DNA from 3 places in the Paenarthrobacter sp. JL.01a genome. Region 3 is predicted to be linked to each of the others. Evidence: riboswitches for the same ligand, from Rfam matches in the RefSeq annotation. Region 3 holds a riboswitch; each other region holds the start of a gene.
What was found. A riboswitch is a leader RNA that binds a small molecule or an ion and turns the genes downstream of it on or off. The one in region 3 is predicted to bind S-adenosylmethionine.

Region 1: another riboswitch for S-adenosylmethionine. It lies ahead of N5P29_RS13410 (aminotransferase class V-fold PLP-dependent enzyme); the one in region 3 lies ahead of N5P29_RS05420 (hypothetical protein).
Region 2: another riboswitch for S-adenosylmethionine. It lies ahead of N5P29_RS07320 (homoserine O-acetyltransferase MetX); the one in region 3 lies ahead of N5P29_RS05420 (hypothetical protein).

Annotation. Positions count from the first base shown of each region.
Region 1 is NZ_CP104877.1:2,847,284-2,853,379, forward strand. It holds gene N5P29_RS13400 (ribosome small subunit-dependent GTPase A) at 1-731, shown strand, start outside; gene hisN (histidinol-phosphatase) at 786-1,610, shown strand; SAM riboswitch class IV at 1,782-1,895, shown strand; gene N5P29_RS13410 (aminotransferase class V-fold PLP-dependent enzyme) at 1,928-3,331, shown strand; gene N5P29_RS13415 (class I SAM-dependent methyltransferase) at 3,433-4,254, shown strand; gene N5P29_RS13420 (metal-dependent transcriptional regulator) at 4,264-4,977, shown strand; gene N5P29_RS13425 (MFS transporter) at 4,997-6,096, opposite strand, start outside.
Region 2 is NZ_CP104877.1:1,541,669-1,547,764, reverse strand. It holds gene N5P29_RS07335 (SGNH/GDSL hydrolase family protein) at 1-641, shown strand, start outside; gene N5P29_RS07330 (winged helix DNA-binding domain-containing protein) at 788-1,846, shown strand; gene N5P29_RS07325 (hypothetical protein) at 1,902-2,318, shown strand; gene N5P29_RS07320 (homoserine O-acetyltransferase MetX) at 2,364-3,485, opposite strand; SAM riboswitch class IV at 3,500-3,617, opposite strand; gene N5P29_RS07315 (bifunctional o-acetylhomoserine/o-acetylserine sulfhydrylase) at 3,789-5,105, opposite strand; gene N5P29_RS07310 (VOC family protein) at 5,321-5,959, shown strand; gene N5P29_RS07305 (CPBP family intramembrane glutamic endopeptidase) at 6,080-6,096, opposite strand, start outside.
Region 3 is NZ_CP104877.1:1,104,902-1,110,997, forward strand. It holds gene N5P29_RS05410 (VIT1/CCC1 transporter family protein) at 1-1,057, opposite strand, end outside; gene N5P29_RS05415 (hypothetical protein) at 1,322-1,513, shown strand; gene N5P29_RS05420 (hypothetical protein) at 1,510-1,842, opposite strand; SAM riboswitch class IV at 1,859-1,978, opposite strand; gene N5P29_RS05425 (sodium:solute symporter family protein) at 2,100-3,635, opposite strand; gene N5P29_RS05430 (helix-turn-helix domain-containing protein) at 3,915-4,490, shown strand; gene N5P29_RS05435 (APC family permease) at 4,495-6,096, opposite strand, start outside.

The DNA.
Region 1 (6,096 bases), 1.7 Mb from region 3:
TGGTGGTGGTTGCAGCCGCCAACCCGGAGCCGCGCACGGGATTCATCGACCGAGCCCTCGTGGCGGCCTATGACGCCGGCATTGAGCCCTTGCTGTTGATCACCAAGGCCGACGTCAAGGATCCCACGGAGTTGCTGGCGAACTACCTCAGCCTCGATTTTCCCGTGATCATCAGCCGTACTGCCGATTCCGAGGCCAGCGGCATCGACGCCCGCTCCGATGACGGCCTCTCAGCCCGTTTGGAACGGGATGCCGTGTCCCAACTCCGCTCTTACCTGGGCGGGAAAGTGACGGTCATGCTTGGCCACTCCGGCGTGGGAAAGTCCACGATGGTCAACGCCCTGACCGGAGCTGAACGTGCCACCGGCGGCGTGAACGCAGTGACCGGCCGGGGCCGGCACACTTCGTCATCGGCCCTGGCCCTCAAGTTGGCCGATGCGCCCTCCGGGAGCTGGATCATTGACACCCCCGGCATCCGCTCCTTCGGCCTGGCCCACGTGGATCCTGATCGGATACTGCACTCCTTCCCGGATCTCGAGCCTGGCACCGAGACCTGTGACCGCGGCTGCAAGCATGACGCGACCGCCGTGAACTGCGGATTGGATGCTTGGGTCAACGACGGCCATGCCGGGCCTTCCGGTGTAGCGCGTCTGGCATCCCTGCGACGCCTCCTGGGCGCGGACCCTCGCCTGGAGGCCAAGGAAGCCAAAGAGCTGGGCACGGTTAACTGAGGGATATGCCTTAACGTCCCCACTGCTGCGGGCGTTTCAGGATAGTTTGGTGGCATGACCCAACCCGCTTCCACCTACAACGACGACCTGCGCCTTGCCCACGTCCTCGCCGATTCCGTCGACGCCCAGACCATGGATCGCTTCAAGGCCCTGGACCTGCAGATCGAAACCAAGCCCGACCTCACACCTGTCACCGATGCGGACAAGGCCGCTGAGGAAGCCATCCGCGGTCAGTTGTCGCGCTCGCGTCCCCGTGATGCGGTCCTTGGCGAAGAATTCGGCAGCAGCGGTCACGGCTCGCGACGTTGGATCATCGACCCCATAGACGGCACGAAGAACTTTGTCCGGGGTGTTCCCGTGTGGGCAACGCTGATTGCGCTGGTGGACGAAGGCGAACCCGTTGTAGGCGTGGTCAGCGCTCCCGCCTTGGGCAAGCGGTGGTGGGCAGCCAAGGACATGGGCGCCTACATGGGCCGGTCCCTGGCATCGGCAACGCGCCTGAAGGTGTCCAACGTTTCCCGCCTGGCCGACGCCTCCATGTCCTACTCCAGCCTCTCCGGCTGGAAGGAACGTGGAAACCTGGACGAGTTCCTGGGCCTCACCGAGGACCTCTGGCGCACCCGCGCCTACGGTGACTTTTGGTCCTATTGCATGGTGGCCGAAGGAGCTGTGGACATCGCCTGCGAGCCCGAACTGAATCTCTATGACATGGCCGCTCTTGTTCCCATCGTCACCGAGGCCGGGGGGCGCTTTACCTCCCTGGAAGGCGAAGACGGCCCGTTCGGCGGCAACGCCCTGGCCACGAATTCGATCCTCCACTCGGAGGTCCTGAAGCGCCTGAACCCCGGATTGGACGATCTCCTCCAGCCCCCGGCCTGAGTCCGGGCCACCTCCGGTTCATCGAATTTTCGACGGCGGCTGCCCCCCATTTGCGAGCAGCCGCCGCTTTTTATTCGCAAGAACGGGCAATTTTCAACCCGCGTAACAATCGGCTTAACAAAACTCTCCGGCTTTGGACCCTTTCACGGACGTGCCTTAGCCTTTTTTACAGGTCACGAGTGCCAGCGCTAAACCCCGGTTAGCTGGCCGGCAACCCTCCATTCGCGGTGGGGTGCCCCGGGTGACGACCCGGCCGGTCCGGAACGGATGCGGCAAGCGCGGATCCCCCTGAGGGGGTCCCTCTTGAGTGAGGTCCCATGAGCACTGTCACGTTCAACTCAAACATCGTTCCTTCCTTCATCGAAGACTCCCCCACAGCTGCCGCGGCCCGTCCGCTCGCTGCCGTCACGGGCGCGGAACTGCAGGCCCCGCTGATTCAGGGTGGCCACGTCCGCTATGCGAACCTCGACTATGGTGCATCGGCCCCAGCGTTGACGATCGTTTCCGCCTACCTCAACGAGGTCCTGCCTTACTACGCCAGCGTCCACCGCGGGGCGGGATTCGCCTCACAGATCAGCACCTCGGTGTATGAAAATTCGCGGAACATTGTCCGTGAGTTTGTTGGTGGACGTGCCGACGACTCCGTCATTTTCACCCGGAACACCACCGACTCGCTGAACCTGTTGGCCGGCTGCCTTCCCCAGGAGGACGGCCAGTTCGCTGGCGAGGTCCTGTACTTGGACATTGAGCATCACGCGAACCTGCTGCCTTGGCAGGGAGTCCCGCACCGCAGCGTCGTTGCGGAGTCCACCCTGGCCGGCACAGTAGCCAAAATCGAAGCTGAACTGGCCCAGGGCGGCGTCAGCCTGCTCGCAGTAACGGGCGCCTCGAACGTCACCGGTGAGATCCTGCCCATCGCCCAGCTGGCGTCCTTGGCGCACCAGTACGGGGCGAGGATCGTCGTGGATGCCGCCCAACTTGCTCCGCACCGCCGCGTCAACATCGCAGAAGCGGATGTCGACTACATCGTGTTCTCCGGCCACAAGCTCTACGCGCCGTTCGGTGCAGGAGTCGTTGTTGGTCGCCCGGACTGGCTCGACGCCGGCGTCCCGCACCTGGCAGGTGGCGGCGCTGTCCGTGAGGCCCGTCTGGATTCGGTCAGCTGGGCCACGGGTCCGGCCAGGCACGAAGGCGGCTCCCCCAATGTCCTCGGAGCGGCGACCCTCGCCCGAGCGACCCAGGTCCTCGCGACCCTGGACGAGGACGCCTGGCACGCTCACGAAGCCGGCATCCGCAGCTACCTGGTCGAGGGCCTTGAGGCCATCGACGGCGTAACGGTCCACCGGATCTTCAGCGATTCGGAGGACACCATCGGTGTGGTCAACTTCTCCGTTGAAGGATTCGACGCCGGGCTGGTCGCCGCCTATCTGGCCGCCGAGCACGGTGTGGGCCTCCGGGATGGCCGTTTCTGTGCCCACCCATTGCTCAAGCGACTGGGGCTGCCATCGGGTTCCCTGCGGGCAAGCTTCGGCGTCGGCTCCCGGTTGGAGGACGCCACCAGGCTGCTTGCGGGCATCCAGGAACTCAAGTGCAACGGTTTGGGCTGGGACTACGTGGTGGACGAAGGCCGCTGGGTACCTGCCAACGACCACCGCACCTACCCCGAGTGGGCGCCCAACACCCCGGGAACCGCGGGCGCAGCTCCCTGCACTGTCGACTAAAGAGCGCAGCGTCGGCCAACGGCGCAGCTGAGCAAGCGTAAATGCCGGACCGAGGGTAAATTCGTAGGGTATCTTTTGGCTACCCCGTGAAGGAGTTCTGCGTGTCCCTGCGTACACCGGATGGCGCTCCCGGCATACCCGGGCCCGCCGGCCCCCGTGGACCCAAGCTCCATGCCTCGCGCCGGCACGAGCTTGGCCGGAGCTTCCAGGACGGCGGAGAGCACTATGACCGTGTGCGGCCCGGCTATCCGCTGGACTCCGTGGAATGGCTCGTACCCGGGGGTTCAAAGACAGCGGCAGATCTCGGCGCCGGTACGGGTAAGTTCAGTGCCCTTTTGGCCGAACGCGGACTTGAGGTTGCCGCCGTCGATCCTTCCACCGACATGTTGGAGCAACTGCGAAAGGCCTATCCCGGTATTCGCGCAACGGAGGGAACGGCCGAGGCAACAGGGCTGGCGGACTCAGCATTCGACGTCGTCAGCGTTGCCCAGGCCTGGCACTGGTGCGAGCCGCTTAAGGCGAGCACGGAAATTGCACGAATCCTCCGCCCCCACGGCGTATTGGGCCTGATCTGGAACCAGCTGGATACTTCCATTCCATGGGTCCACCGGCTCTCCCGCATCATGCACGCCGGAGATGTCCATAAGCCGGGATTCCGGCCAGTTATCGGTCCGGAATTCCAAAGGTTGGAGCGCCACCTCACTGAGTGGGAGGATCCGCTGACGCCTGAGGACATCATGGAGCTGACCAAGTCGCGCAGTTACTACCTTCGCGCCAACGAAGCCACCCGCGCCAAAGTCATGGGCAACCTGCAGTGGTACCTTTACGAACACCTCGGCCATGCGCCCGGCGATACCGTCCAGCTGCCCTACCTGACGCAGACCTGGCGGGCATATAAAGTCCACAATGCCTTGCCACGGTAGGCTTGGAGTGTGAAGACCAGTACGCCCTCCTCCTCGATCGAGGACTACGTCAAGGTCATTTACTCCTACACGGAGTGGCAGGACAAGCCGATCACGTCCTCGCAGCTCGCCCTGCGCCTTGGCGTCGCCAACTCATCAGTGTCCGAGATGGTCCGCAAGCTCAAGGACCAAGGCCTGGTTGACCATCAGCCCTACAGCGCCATCCGCCTGACTCCGGAGGGCATGCGCCTTGCCCTGTCCATGGTCCGCAGGCACCGCCTCATCGAAACGTACTTGGTGGAGGAACTCGGATACAGCTGGGACGAAGTCCATGACGAGGCCGAAATGCTGGAGCATGCTGTGTCCGATACCTTCATCGAACGCATGTCTGCCAAGCTGGGCCATCCCGAACGCGACCCGCACGGTGATCCCATTCCCTCGGCAGACGGCACCGTGGAGCTGCCGCACGCCTACCGCATGAACGAGCTCGACCAGGGACACTCGGGCCGCATCACCCGCATCAGCGATGACAACCCCGAACTCCTGAGGTATCTGGCCTCAGAGGACATTCCGCTGGACGCTCCTGTCGAGGTGGTGGGCCGTAAGCCCTTTGGCGGGGCCTTGGTGGTCAGGATCGGCGGCGGCCAAAACGGCCGCGAATTCGATCTCGCTGACGAAGTCGCCTCCGCCTTGTGGGTTCAGAGCGCAGGCCCCCACCCGGGCTGCGTGCTTCCCGCCCGCTGACCATCGCGGCAGCAAAGGTTCAGCTGCGCCGCCCGGCGGGACCGCCGTCGTCGGACGCTGCGCCAGGTTCACGGTCAGCGGCGGCCGTCGCCTGCGCGGACGGGTTACGGATCCCGACGGCGGACGCAACTGCCCCGGCCAGAAACAGGACCGCCGTTGCCACCAAGGCGTTGTAAAGCCCTTGCCTGGTGAAGACCGGCCCCACAATGACGCCCGCGAAAGCGATGGAGATCAAGCCTGCGATACGGGCGACGGCGTTGTTGACCGCCGAACCGATCCCGGCTTCGCTTTGCGGTACTGCTCCGAGGATGGCTGCCGTCAGCGGCGCAACCAACGTCGCCAGCCCAATCCCGAAAAGAATCTGCCCCGGCAGCACCTGCGTCCAGTAATTGAGGGGCTCCTGCACTGACAGTGACATCAGGAAGCCCACCCCGCAGAGCACCGGACCGGCCGTCATGAACCAGCGCGGACCGTACTTGCCGGCGAGGCCACCAAAGTAGGACGCCCCAACCATCAGGATCACGGTTCCCGGTAGCAAGGCAACACCCGCTATCGTGGCGCCCAGTCCGCCAACCTGCTGCAGATAGATTCCCATCACGAAGAAACCGAGCGATATCCCGGCGTAAATGGCCAGCGTAGCCAGATTCCCCCACGCGAAATTCCGTATGGCGAACAACTCCAGCGGCAACATGGGATCCGAGGTGCGCCCTTCATGGACCAGGAACAGGATCATCGCCAGCACACCCAGCGCCAGCGGCGCCCATACTTGGGGGCTCCCCCATCCCAGGCGGCCCTGCTCAATGAACGCGAAGACCGGTCCGCCCAGGCCGACCATGGCCAGGAATGCGCCAAGGTAGTCGATCCGCTTTGTCCTGTCCCGGGCCGCATCCGAGGAACGAAGGCCTGCTAGCACCGGCCAGATCGCCACTGCCGGAACCACATTGATGAAGAAGATGACACGCCAGGAAAGGAGGTCCACCGCAGCGCCACCGATCAAGGGGGCAACAATTGCCGCTGCGCTGGTCCAGCCCGACCATTGGCCGATGGCCTTGGACTGGGCGGGCCCGGAGAAGGACGTAATGATCATCGCCAATGAACTTGGCACGAGCAGTGCGCCGG
Region 2 (6,096 bases), 440 kb from region 3:
ACCTGGCGATCCGTGGGCGGCTGCTGCAGCAGATCGTGGATGAGCAGGTGGGCCCGTGCCTGGAACTGCAACCAGACCTTATCTCCATTTCAGCCGGCGGCAATGACCTCATCCGGCCCGGGGGCGATCCGGACCTCCTGGCCGAAAAGCTCGACGCCGCTGTAGGCGAGCTGAGCTCCGGTGGTGCCACCGTGGTCCTGTTCAACGGCCCCGACACGGCGTCTTCGGTCCTGGGCCGGATCCGGGGCAAGGTCGCCATCTACAACGAGAACCTGCGGACTGTCGCTGCCCGCCACGACGCCATCATCGCCGACATGTGGTCCCTGCGGCAGCTGTCCGATCCCCAGATGTGGGACGCGGACCGTCTTCACTTTTCGCCCCTGGGCCACCACACCATCGCCATGATGGTCCTGGACGCGCTGAACGTCCAGCACACCCTGGAGCCCCTGATGCCCAAGCCCCTCCCGCCACGGACGTGGCGCGAAGCCCGCTCCTCGGATCTCGTCTGGGCCCGTGAGTACTTTGTTCCGTGGGTCATCCGCCGATTGAGGCACCAGTCCTCCGGCGACGGCATCACGCCAAAGCGCCCGACGGCGGGGCCCGTCTTCGGCGCCGGCGGCACCTTGATGCCGCGCAGCTAGCAGGGACAGAGCAGCGAGGGTGGAAATGACAGGTTCGGCAGGCTTGCGTGGCCACTAATCCTTCGCAACGGGTAGAGCAGATCCGCCAGCTTCGTCTGCGGCGCCAGCAGTTGAGACCGCCCCTTGCCGGCAGTCCAGGGGACGCCGTGCGCAACCTCCTTGCCGTCCAGGCGCAGGAATTCCCCTACGCCCGGTGGACTGTGGCGCAGCGGACACCCGCGAGCACTGCCGCGATCGTTGAGCAGGACGTGGCGGACGGAACCATCCTGCGGACCCACATCCTGCGGCCCACGTGGCATTTTGTTCACCGGGACGATCTTGGCTGGCTGATGGGCCTCTCGAGCGACCGGCTCGATAGGGGCAACCAAGGAATGTACCGGCGGACCGGAGTGGATGAAGAAACCGCCGCGCGCAGCGGCAGGATCCTCGCGGCGGCGGTAGCGGGCGGCGCGCACAAGACCCGCGAAGAGTTGGCTGACGTTCTGGGACAAGCAGGCTTGCCCGGCAAGGGCCTGGGCTTCGTCTACCACCTCATGCACGCGGAAATCAGCGGCATCCTGGTCAGCGGCGCTCCCGTGCGTTCGGCGGGCGGTGCCCTTAAACAGACATACGCCTTGTTCGAAGAACGCGCGACCGGGAGGTTTGCCGGTCCGCTCACCGGCACGGAGCGGGAGCAAGCCTTGGGGCAGTTGGCCCTGCGGTACTTCAGTAGTCGGGGGCCTGCCACAGTGAAGGACTGCTCGGCCTGGTCCGGGTTGACCATGAAGGACGTGAAATTGGGCCTCCACGTCGCTTCGGACCTCGCGCCCGGTGCTTTGGCGGCGGTTTCCGCAGACGACGTGGACTTTTACCTGCCTTCAGCTCATGCAGAGGCCCTTGGGGCACTCCCTGGCACCAACGAACCCATACCGCCCCGCATCGACCTCATCCAGTGCTACGACGAGTACGTAATGGGCTACTCACAGTCGCGCCACTACCTCGGCGGTACCGCTCCGTATTTCCCCGAAGACAACGGCCCCATGCACGTGGTCCTCCTGGACGGAAGATTGGCAGGCTGGTGGCGGCACAGCTTCACTGGCGGCGCCTGCGAGCTGGACGTGCGGATGAATACGCCGGCCACGAAGGAAGAACAGGCCGCACTGGAAGCGGAGGCAGCGCGCTACGGCACGTTCCTGGGGATGGAGACGAAGCTGGTGCGACAGTGAAGCAGCTGTGACGCGGCGGGTCTAAGCTGGGGTTGAGACTTCGGAGGCATGCACTGTGAACAATCTGTTCTTTTGGATCATCGTCTGCTCGTGGCTGATTCCCATGGGAATCCGCATGTACAACCGTTCCAAGGCGCGTCGCCTGCAGAACGGGAATTTCCCGGGTCCGGATTATCGGCAGCAAAGCCTTCCCGGCCCGGGTTACCCGCCCCAGGGCTACCCTGGCCAGAATTACCCCGCACAGAACTACCCTGGGTATAAGCCCGGGCCCGCCATCATCCGCCCCGCGGATGAGGCACCGCAGGCCGCACCGCCGTCGAACCCTTCATCTCCCGCATCATTCCCCACCGCAGCGGCGGAGCCCCAAGGCTACCGTGCGAAGAAACTGGCCGAACTGGACGCGAAGTTCACCAACGGCCAGATCGCCATGGAGGACTACATGAAGCAGCGCCAGGAGATCATGAACGGCTGATCAGCCGCACACGTGATCTTCCAGACCCATCGAAGCCGTTGAGGCTCAGGAGAAGAAAGCCCCTCTAAGCTGCCCGGACAGCTGGCCGATTTCGGTAAGGAAGCCGTCGTGGCCGATCGGCGCGTCGATGGTGTGGACGGGAACATCGCCCGGAAGAGCCGCCGCAAGTTCCTTCGACTGGGCCGGAAAATACAGCCGGTCCGTGTTCACGGCGGCCACGAAGAAGTCGGCGGTTGCACGGGAAAGAGCTTCCTGCAGGGTGCCCCGACCACGCGTGACGTCATGGGACATCAGGGCTTCGGTGATGGCGATGTAACTGTTGGCATCGAAGCGGCGGACAAGCTTCGTGCCCTGATGGTCAAGGTAGCTTTCCACTTGGTAGCGCCCGCGCTCTCCCAGCACCGCAGCAGCGAGCGGCGTCTCCTGGTGCTGGGCCTCCCGGCCGAAGCGCAGGTCCAGTTCCAGGGCGGAACGGTAGGTGATGTGCGCGATCCTGCGGGCCAGCGCCAGTCCATGCTCCGGTGCCTGGCCGTCGTAGTAGTCCCCGTTGTTGAAGTGCGGGTCCTGTCGGATGGCCAGGGTTTGGGCCTGGGCGAACGCGATCTGTTCGGCCGTGCTGTAAGCGCCCACCGAGATGACCGCACAACGGTTGACCCGTTCCGGGAAAGTGACGGCCCATTCAAGTGCCCTGGCTCCTCCCATGGAGCCGCCCAGTACAGCGTGCCAAGCGTCAATACCCAGCAGGTCCGCGAGCCGGGCTTCGGCCTCCGTGCTGTCCCGCAGCGTGACCAGCGGGAACCGGGAACCCCACGGCTTTCCATCGGGGGCGGTCGAGGAAGGGCCGGTGCTCCCGTAGCAGCCACCCACGATATTGATGGAAACGACGAAGTACCGGTTGGTGTCGATGGTGGCACCGGGCCCAACGAGCTGCTCCCACCACCCTTCCTCATCGGTGGCCCCGCGGGCGACATGGGTGCTGCCCGTCAGGGCGTGCTGGATCAGGACAGCGTTGGAGCGGTCCGCGTTGAGTTGTCCCCACGTTTCGTACGCCAGCACGACATCGGGAAGATAGCCACCGGCTTCCAGGGCCAGCGGCCCTACGCCCGCGTACTTGACTGTTCCGTCGGCTTCACCGGATTTGGGAAGGGCTGTAGCAGTGATGGTCATTCCTTTGATACCTAACCTCGCGCTTGCCTGTCGCCTTGCGTGCGGACAGGCCAGGTCCTCACCCGGGGCACCCCACCGCGGAAGGAGGGTTGCCGGCCAGCAAGCCGGGGCTATCTGCTGGCACTCATGACCTAATACGTAGAGTCTAGGAAAAACTCCACCCTTCTGGCGAAGAATGTGACATCAGTGTGACGTTAGGTGCCGTTTTGATTCACCAAAGTGCACCCGGGGCCGCCGTCCGGCGAATAATCGTCGATCCGGACGGCAGCCCCGATGTATCAGCCCGCTACTGGGAGCACGGGCTCAGGCGCCCTTGGCTGCCCGGAAACCCGCCTCAAGGTCGGCGATAATGTCGTCGACGTGCTCAATGCCGACGGACAGGCGGACCAGGCCCGGATTGACGCCTGCGACGAGCTGCTGTTCGGGAGTCAGCTGGCTGTGCGTAGTCGACGCCGGGTGGATGACCAGGGAGCGGACGTCGCCGATGTTGGCCACGTGGGAGTGCAGCTCCAGCCCGTCCACGAAGCGCTTGCCGGCTTCGACGCCACCCTTGATGTTGAACGCGACGATTGCGCCCGTGCCCCGGGGACCGTACTTTTGGCCCCGTTCGTACCAAGGGCTGGACGGCAGGCCGGCGTAGGCGACCGATTCGACGTCGTCGTGGGCTTCCAGCCATTGCGCCACTTTGGTGGCGTTGGAGACATGCCGTTCCACGCGCAGACTCAAGGTCTCCAGGCCCTGGGCGATGAGGAAGGCATTGAAGGGTGCGACGGCGGATCCGAGGTCGCGGAGCAGTTGGACGCGGGCCTTGAGGATGTAGGAAAGGTTGGCACCAAGCGCCCCGTCCTTGCCAAGGTCGCGGGCGTAGACCAGTCCGTTGTAGCTGGGATCCGGCGTGTTGAACCCCGGGAAGCGCTCCGGGTCCTTGCCGAAGTCGAAGTTGCCGGAATCGACTATGACCCCTGCAATGGCTGAACCGTGTCCGCCCAGGTACTTGGTGGCCGAGTGGACCACGATGTCCGCGCCCCACTCGATGGGACGGATCAGATACGGGGTGGAGAGGGTGTTGTCGACGATCAGCGGCAGGCCTGCTTCATGGGCCACCCCGGCAACGCCTTCAATGTCCAGAACGTCCTGGCGGGGATTGGAGACAACCTCGCCGAAGAAGAGTTTGGTGTTCGGCTGCACGGCGTCGCGCCACTGCTGAAGGTTGTCCGGGTCCTCGACGAAGGTCACCGAAATCCCGAACTTCTTCAAGGTGTGGGCAAACAGGTTGTAGGTGCCGCCGTAGAGGCTGGGGCTTGCCACGATGTGGTCCCCGGCTTCTGCGATGTTCAGGATGGCAAAGGTCTCTGCCGCCTGGCCCGAACTGAGCAGCAGCGCACCCAGGCCTCCTTCAAGGCTGGCGATCCGCTGTTCCACCGCGTCCTGGGTAGGGTTGCCGATGCGGGTGTAGATTGGCGCGAGCTCGGCCAGGGCGAAGCGGTTGGCGGCGCTCTCGGCACTCGGGAAGACGAAGGACGTGGTCTGGTAGATCGGCAGCGAACGCGCCCCCGTGGCGGCATCCGGCTCTTGGCCTGCGTGGATTTGGCGGGTTTCGAAAGACCATCCTTGGGACATGGAGTTCTCCTCTTCGTGATGCATGTGATCGGCGGACTATCAGTGGGAAGCAAACTGCGGCCAGTCTAGGAAGTGTCCGTGCGCTTGGACAGCTTTGTGACGTCACCTGAATTTTTAGGGTCTTTTGCTGCCTTTCGTGACGCCCGGCGTAAGATCCCACCTTGGTTAGGCTTGACTTAGCTGAGACACCGATCACAAAGTGCCAAGATGAAGCCATGCGCATGGATCACGTCTCTTACGCCTGTGAACGAGATGGCCTTCTGGCCACTACCGAACGAATTTCCGCGGCTCTGGGAGTGGACGCAGTCCGGGGTGGAGTGCACCCCCGCTTCGGCACCCGGAACATGATCATTCCCCTGGCGGACAACAAGTACTTGGAAGTTGTGGAGGTCCTTGACCACCCCGCTTCCGACAAAGCACCCTTTGGCCAAGCGGTCCGTGCGCGTTCAGCAGCCGGCGGCGGTTGGATGGGCTGGTGCGTGGCCGTTGACGACCTCGCACCTTTCGAGGACCGCCTCGGCCGCGCCGCAGTTCCCGGCAACCGCAAGTTCCCTGACGGCCGTGAACTCGTGTGGCAGCAGATCGGCATCCTCGGCTTGATCGCCGACCCCCAGGTGCCCTACCTCCTCAAGTGGGAAGGTGATCCCTCCCTGCACCCGTCCAAGGTCTACGAGAGCGACGTCAAGATGTCCAGCCTCACCATTGCGGGCTCGGCGGAACGCGTCACCGAATGGCTCGGTGAACCGGTGGAGAAGCCGCTGGAGGATGTCGCAGTCCAGTGGATGGCTCCCCATGGCACGCCGGGCATCCTGGCCGTCACGTTCGAAACCGCCTCCGGAGCCGTCACCATCTGACCGTACCCTTGATCCGGGGAGATCCCGGCGTCGGACATTGTTGTCCAGACAAAGCTTCGGCCGCCATCAGCGGGTGCCAATGACGTCACCCACCGATGGCGGCCGAATACTTTTAACCGCTCAGCCGAGTCCAACGG
Region 3 (6,096 bases):
ACGTTCCGGACAGCAATCCGACGACGGCGCCAGTGGCCAACAGCGCGACTCCCACCAGGACACCGGCCACCAGGAGGGCGGCCATGCCCGTCATGCCGAAGATGAACGGAAGGATGGGCACGATGGCGCCGGAGGCGAAGAAGCAGAAGCTGGACATCGCCGCGCCCCAGGCCGAACCCACGGATTCGTGCTCGTCGGTGACCGGTTTTTCGGGTTGGAGCGAAAGGCTGGGATCGCAGTCGCAGCTGAACAGTCCCATGCGCTCGGCTGCCCGGTGTTCGGCGGCCTCCCGGGTCATGCCACGTGCCAGGTAGACCAGGACCAGTTCGTTGTGGTCGATGTCCAACGACGGGGCTGCGGTGAGCGTCGCCTGGGTGGGGAGCGTGGCGTTGAGCAGTTCGCGTTGAGAGCGGACGGAAACGTATTCGCCGGCGCCCATGGACAGGGCGCCTGCCAGGAGTCCGGCCACGCCGCTCATGAGCACCACTGAGCTGGACACCCCGGTGGCGGCCATGCCCATCACCAGCGAGAGGTTGCTCACCAGGCCATCGTTGGCGCCGAAGACCGCAGCGCGGAAGGTGCCCGAAAGCCTGTTGCGGCCCCGGGTGGCCAAGCCGCGGACGACTTCCTCATGGATCTGCTCGTCGGCCACCATCGCCGGCGTCGCCGCGGGCTCGGTGCCGTACGGGGAGCGGCCCTCTGCACGCTGTGCCAGGGCAAGGACGAACACGGATCCAAAGTTCCGGGCCAGGAAACCCAGGAACTGGCTGCGGGCCGACGCCGCTTTGGGCATCCCGGCCTGGTCTCCGAGGAGTTTGAGCCAGTGGGCCTCATGCCGGCCCTCGGCCTCGGCCAGGGCCAGCAGGATCTGGCGTTCTTCGCCGTCACGCCGCTGGGCAAGTTCGCGGTAAACGGCGGCTTCCGCCCGCTCATCGGCCAGGTATTGCCGCCAGCGCCGGATGTCCGACGCCGACGGTGTGGCGGTGCCTTGGGTTTCCGGTGATTCGGGGGTGGGGTCCGGAGCGGGGCTCGACGAACTCTGGGATTCCTGGTGCATCTGCACTTTATCTCCTGTGCTTGGTGGGGTAGTTGCGGCCCCATTGCACGCCCCACACTACCGCTTATCGGCGGGGATTTTTGGCCGGTATTCCTTAGTTGGAATGTTCGGTGCACCGTAATTCGGGGCGTTGCGCGATCCCTTTTCCGGGCCTTGACCCATGCTTGCCCTGGTGCTCAGATGGAAGGACAGGGGCGGGTTTTTTATCAACGCGCAATTGGCCACCGGGCTCCTGCAGGCAGCCCACGGGACGGAGGTAGCAGCATGAACACCACCGAATCACATTCCAACTATCCGGAACGAACAACCATCGAGTCGGACCCGGCTTACGACTACGCCGAAGACCAGGAAGTAGACGAGCCGTGGGTGGAGGAAGTGGACGCCCCCGAGGACGACGAGCGGGTGGTTCCGATTGACGAGACCGAGGACTTCCGCGAGGAGGACGAGGAGATTTAGGCGGTTTCCCGGCTGAGAATGAAGGTACATGGCCGGCCCTCCCGCTGGCCTGCCGCGGCTACGGTGACCGTCAGCGTTCCCGAAGCCCCACACCACGTGGAGGGCCGGACCGCCCGCGCCAGCGCCTCGGCGATCTGCGCCGTTTGTGTACACAGGAAACAGAGGGTCCGGTTCCGGGTCGGTATGGTCACCGTGCCAAGGTAAAGGTCGACGGCGGGGATCACCTTGACGGTTGCGGTTGCGGCGGGGGCGCTGCGGGCGTGGCTCAGTTCGCCGTGGATCGGCTCGTTGTGGCTCGGCTGGCTGTGGCTCGGCTCGTGATACGGCACGGGGCTGCTCCTGTGGAGAGTGCTCTTGCCCGCTCGGTTGTCTCAGGTCCGGGTCGGGCCGCTTCCTCATCCGAACCACCCGTGAACATGGGGTTGGTGCATGGCCAGTCGGAGCTTGGCGCCACATCTCTTGAAGCTGGGACAACCCTACCGCACCTCCCCCCGTTGTGAGGCCCGCCCTGCGCTCTTTGGGGCGGGAACGCAAAACGGCGGCGCTGCCCCGCGAAGGGGCGGCACCGCCGTCGGATATTGCCTGCTTAGCTGTTGCTGCCTACCGGGTGTACTTCCGGCGACAGTTCCTCCGGGATGGCTCCGGCGACGCGCTTGTCCCAGGCCTCGCGGACAGCTGCGTCCGTGGGCGGGGTCAGCAGGGAGACCACGACGTAGACCACCAGCGAGGCGCCAAGGCCCCAGTAGATGGGCTCGTTCGCGTAGACGCCGTCTTCGCTGGGGATGACGCCAACTGCGTACATGATGAGCAATGCCAAGGTCAGCACGGAACCGACCGCCATGGACCACGCAGCTGCGATACCGGTGCCGCGCTTCCACACCAGGCCACCGAGGATGGCAACCAGGAGGCCGCCGACCAGAATGTCGTAGGCGATGGTCAGGGCGACCACAACATCCTGCGCGGCCATGGAAATCAGCACTGCCAGCACGCCGAGGCCCAGGACCCAGTAGCGGTTTGCCTTGACGTCGTGCTCGGGGTTCTCGGTGTCATCGGTGTTGATGGTCTTGCCGAACCAGCTGGCGACGAAAGGCACGACGTCGGCGCGAGCCACCGTTGCGGCGGCGATCAGGGCGCCGGAGGCGGTGGACATCATGGCCGCGACAGCTGCTGCCATGACCAGGCCACCGATGCCGACGGGCAGGATATGGGTAGCGACCTCTGCGTAGACGACGTCCTTGCCGAGGTTGGCTACGTCGATGTTGGGCAGTGCAACGCGGGCTGCCAGACCGATCAATGCGCCGGCGATGCCGTAGAGGATGCAGTAGACGCCTGCGGTGGCGCCGCCCCAGCGGGCAACTTTCGCGGTCTTGGCAGTGAAGACGCGCTGCCAGATGTCCTGGCCGATCAGGAGGCCCAGTGTGTAAACGACGAAGTACGTGATGATCGTTTGGGTACCGATGCCATCGATCTGGAAGAAGCTGTCCTCCAGGCGTGAACGGATGCCGTCCATTCCACCGGCAGCGTTCAAGGCGAACGGAAGCATAAGGAAGAAGATGCCGACGGTCTTGATGAGGAACTGCACCTGGTCGGCCAGGGTGATGGACCACATGCCACCGATGGTGGAGTAGACCAGCACGATGGCGCCGCCGACGGCGATTGCCAGCCAGCGTTCCCAGCCGAAGAGCACCACGAAGATGGTGGCGTAGGCGCCGGTGGAGGTGGCGCACAACATGAGGGTGTAGGCGAGCATCACGATGCCGGAGGTCTGCGTGGCTTTGCTGCCGTAGCGCAGGCTCAGCATTTGGGAGACCGTGTAGATCTTCAACCGCTGGATGGTGCCGGCGAACAGGAGGCTAAGGAGCAGGACGCCGGAGCCGATGGCGACCACGAGCCACATGCCGGAGATGCCGAACTTGTAACCGAGGCCCACGCCGCCAACGGTGGATGCGCCACCGAGGACAACCGCGGCCATGGTGCCGGTGTAAAGGAAGGGGCCCAGGCGGCGGCCGGCCACCAGGAAGTCGCTGTTGTTCTTGGTGCGGGACTTGCCCCACCAGCCGAACGCCAGCATGGCGAGCAGGTACACCACCACGATTGCGATGTTAATAGCCGAAGATTCCATGAACGGTCCTTGGAGCTGATGCACGGAGGTTGGGGTTTTCGACGATACTCCTGCAGGGCGTCGAAGTCTCCGTGCTGACGGTTGGAGATTGTGTTTGAAGCTGGGGAACGTGTTGTGTGCCTCACAGACAACACTTGTTGCCTATGAGGATATGTTGTGATCGGAGTAACAGTCAAGATCCTTTGAACATGGTTACGTCCGCAGTGGCCTTGTTTACGTGCCTCCCGGCTACTATTGCTCCAATGACAGGGCCACATGACAGGCCTGAAAGGTTCGTGAATGAAGGCTCTACCCGTTGAACCGAGCAATGTTCCCGTTGCCATCGGTTCCAGAATCCGCGCAGCCCGGCAAGCACAACGCCTCACCATTGAGCAGGTGGCTGACGCGACCGGTCTGACCAAGGGCTTCCTGAGTCGCGTGGAGCGCGACCTGACATCTCCGTCGGTGGCTTCCTTGGTGACTCTGTGCCAAGTGCTCTCGGTCTCCGTTGGCGACCTTTTCGCCGCGCCGGAGACCCATCTGACACGTCGCGACGACGGCCCCAGGATTTCCTTGGGTGGCCAAGGCATTGTGGAGCGGTTGTTGACTGCCCGCTCGGAGCGGCGCCTGCAGATCCTGCAGGCCACCATCGAGCCCCGGGGCCGGGGTGAGAACGAGCTTTACGCAGTGGACTGCGATGTTGACGTGCTCCACGTGGTCAAGGGCCGCATCAAGCTGATCCTGACCAACGAGGAGTACGAGCTCGAAGAGGGGGACACCCTCTCCTTCCCCGGCCGCGAGCCCCACACCTGGATCAACCCCACGGATGAGACCGTGGAAGTGCTCTGGGTGCTGGTGCCGGCAGCGAGCCGGTAGTCCCTTAGCCCACGTGGACCCAGGGGCGGCGGGTGATATCCGGCTCGGCTTCCCGGAGTACCTCACGGGTCACCGGGGCAATCTCACCTTCGCCGAAGAACAGGAACCTGCTCAGGTTGGAGATGGGGTTGCCCTCGGTCCAGCGGAAGTAGATGTGCGGCATGAAGCCGGTGACGTCGCGGATGTGCAGGAGCACCGCGGCCAGCGTGTTGGGCACATTGTTGCTGTGGACTTCCAGGATCTTGAATCCGTGCCGTTCCTTGCCCACTACCTGGAGCTCCTGTTCGAAGTCGGAGCTGTCGTCCACGATGATCTCGATGAAGACGGCGTCGCAGTCCACCGGGAGGTGGTTGGCCTGCTGGGCATGCTGCAGCTTCTCCCTGTACCTGTCGGCGCTGAAGCGCTTGGGTTCGTGGGCGATGATCCGGACAGGGCCGTCGGAGTTGTTGGCCGTGAATTCCAAGGCCTTGTGGTCCATCTTGATGTGCGTGGCCCGCAGTTCGAAGGCGCGTCGCATGCGGGAGACGAAACTGACCACCAGGATCGCCAGGATGAAGAGTGCGGCAATCTTCAGGCCGTCGGGCCGCTCGATGGAGTTGACCACGGTGGTGTAGATGAATACCAGCGAGATGATGCCGAAGCCGATGACCTGCCCGCGCTGCTTCTTTCGGCGTGCGGAGAGTGTCACTGCAATGGAGGCTGAGGTGATCAGGACCAGTACGCCAGTGGCATAGGCGCCGCCCTGGGCGTTGACGTCGGCCTGGAAAATGATGGTGACAATGAATGCGATCACCGTGAAAACGAGGACCAGCGGGCGAAGAGCCCGTGACCAGGCGGGCGCCATGCCGTAGCGGGGCAGGTACCTTGGGACAAGGTTCAGCAACCCGGCCATGGCGGAGGCGCCTGCGAACCAGAGGATCGCAATGGTGCTGATGTCGTAGATGGTCCCGAAGCCATCGCCGAGGAATTTGTGGGCAAGGTAGGCCAAAGCGCGGCCATCGGCCTTACCGCCGGGCTCGAATTCCGCGGCCGGAATCAGCATGACCGTGGTGAAGCTGGAGGTGATGAGGAACGAGCTCATGATGATCGCGGCGGTGGTCAGGAGCTTGTGGGCGCCCTTGATGCGGCCGGCCGGGTTCGCCTCTGTGTCTGTGGGGTGGCCCTTGATCTGCGGCATGACAGCTACGCCGGTTTCAAAGCCGGACAGGCCAAGAGCCAGGCGGGGGAACACCAGCAATGCCAGGGCGATCATCATGATGGGGTCGCCGTGGGATGTGGTCAGTGCCGTCCACCAGTCCGTGATGACCCGGGTCTCGGTGAACACGTGGCCGATGGAGACGGCGATCACCACCAGGTTCAACAGCAGGAAGGCGCCTACCAGGACGACGGCAACGTTGATGGCCTCTTTGAAGCCTCGGAGGAAGACGATGCCAAGGCCCGCGATGAGGGCCAGGGTGATGACTACGTTCTGGCCTTCAAGGAACTCGGGCGCAAACGGGTTCTCGATGAGGTGGGCCGTGGCGTCGGCTGCTGAGAGCGTGATGGTGATCATGAAGTCAGTCGCCGCGAAGCCCAGCAGGGCGAGGACAAAGAGTTTGCCGCCCCA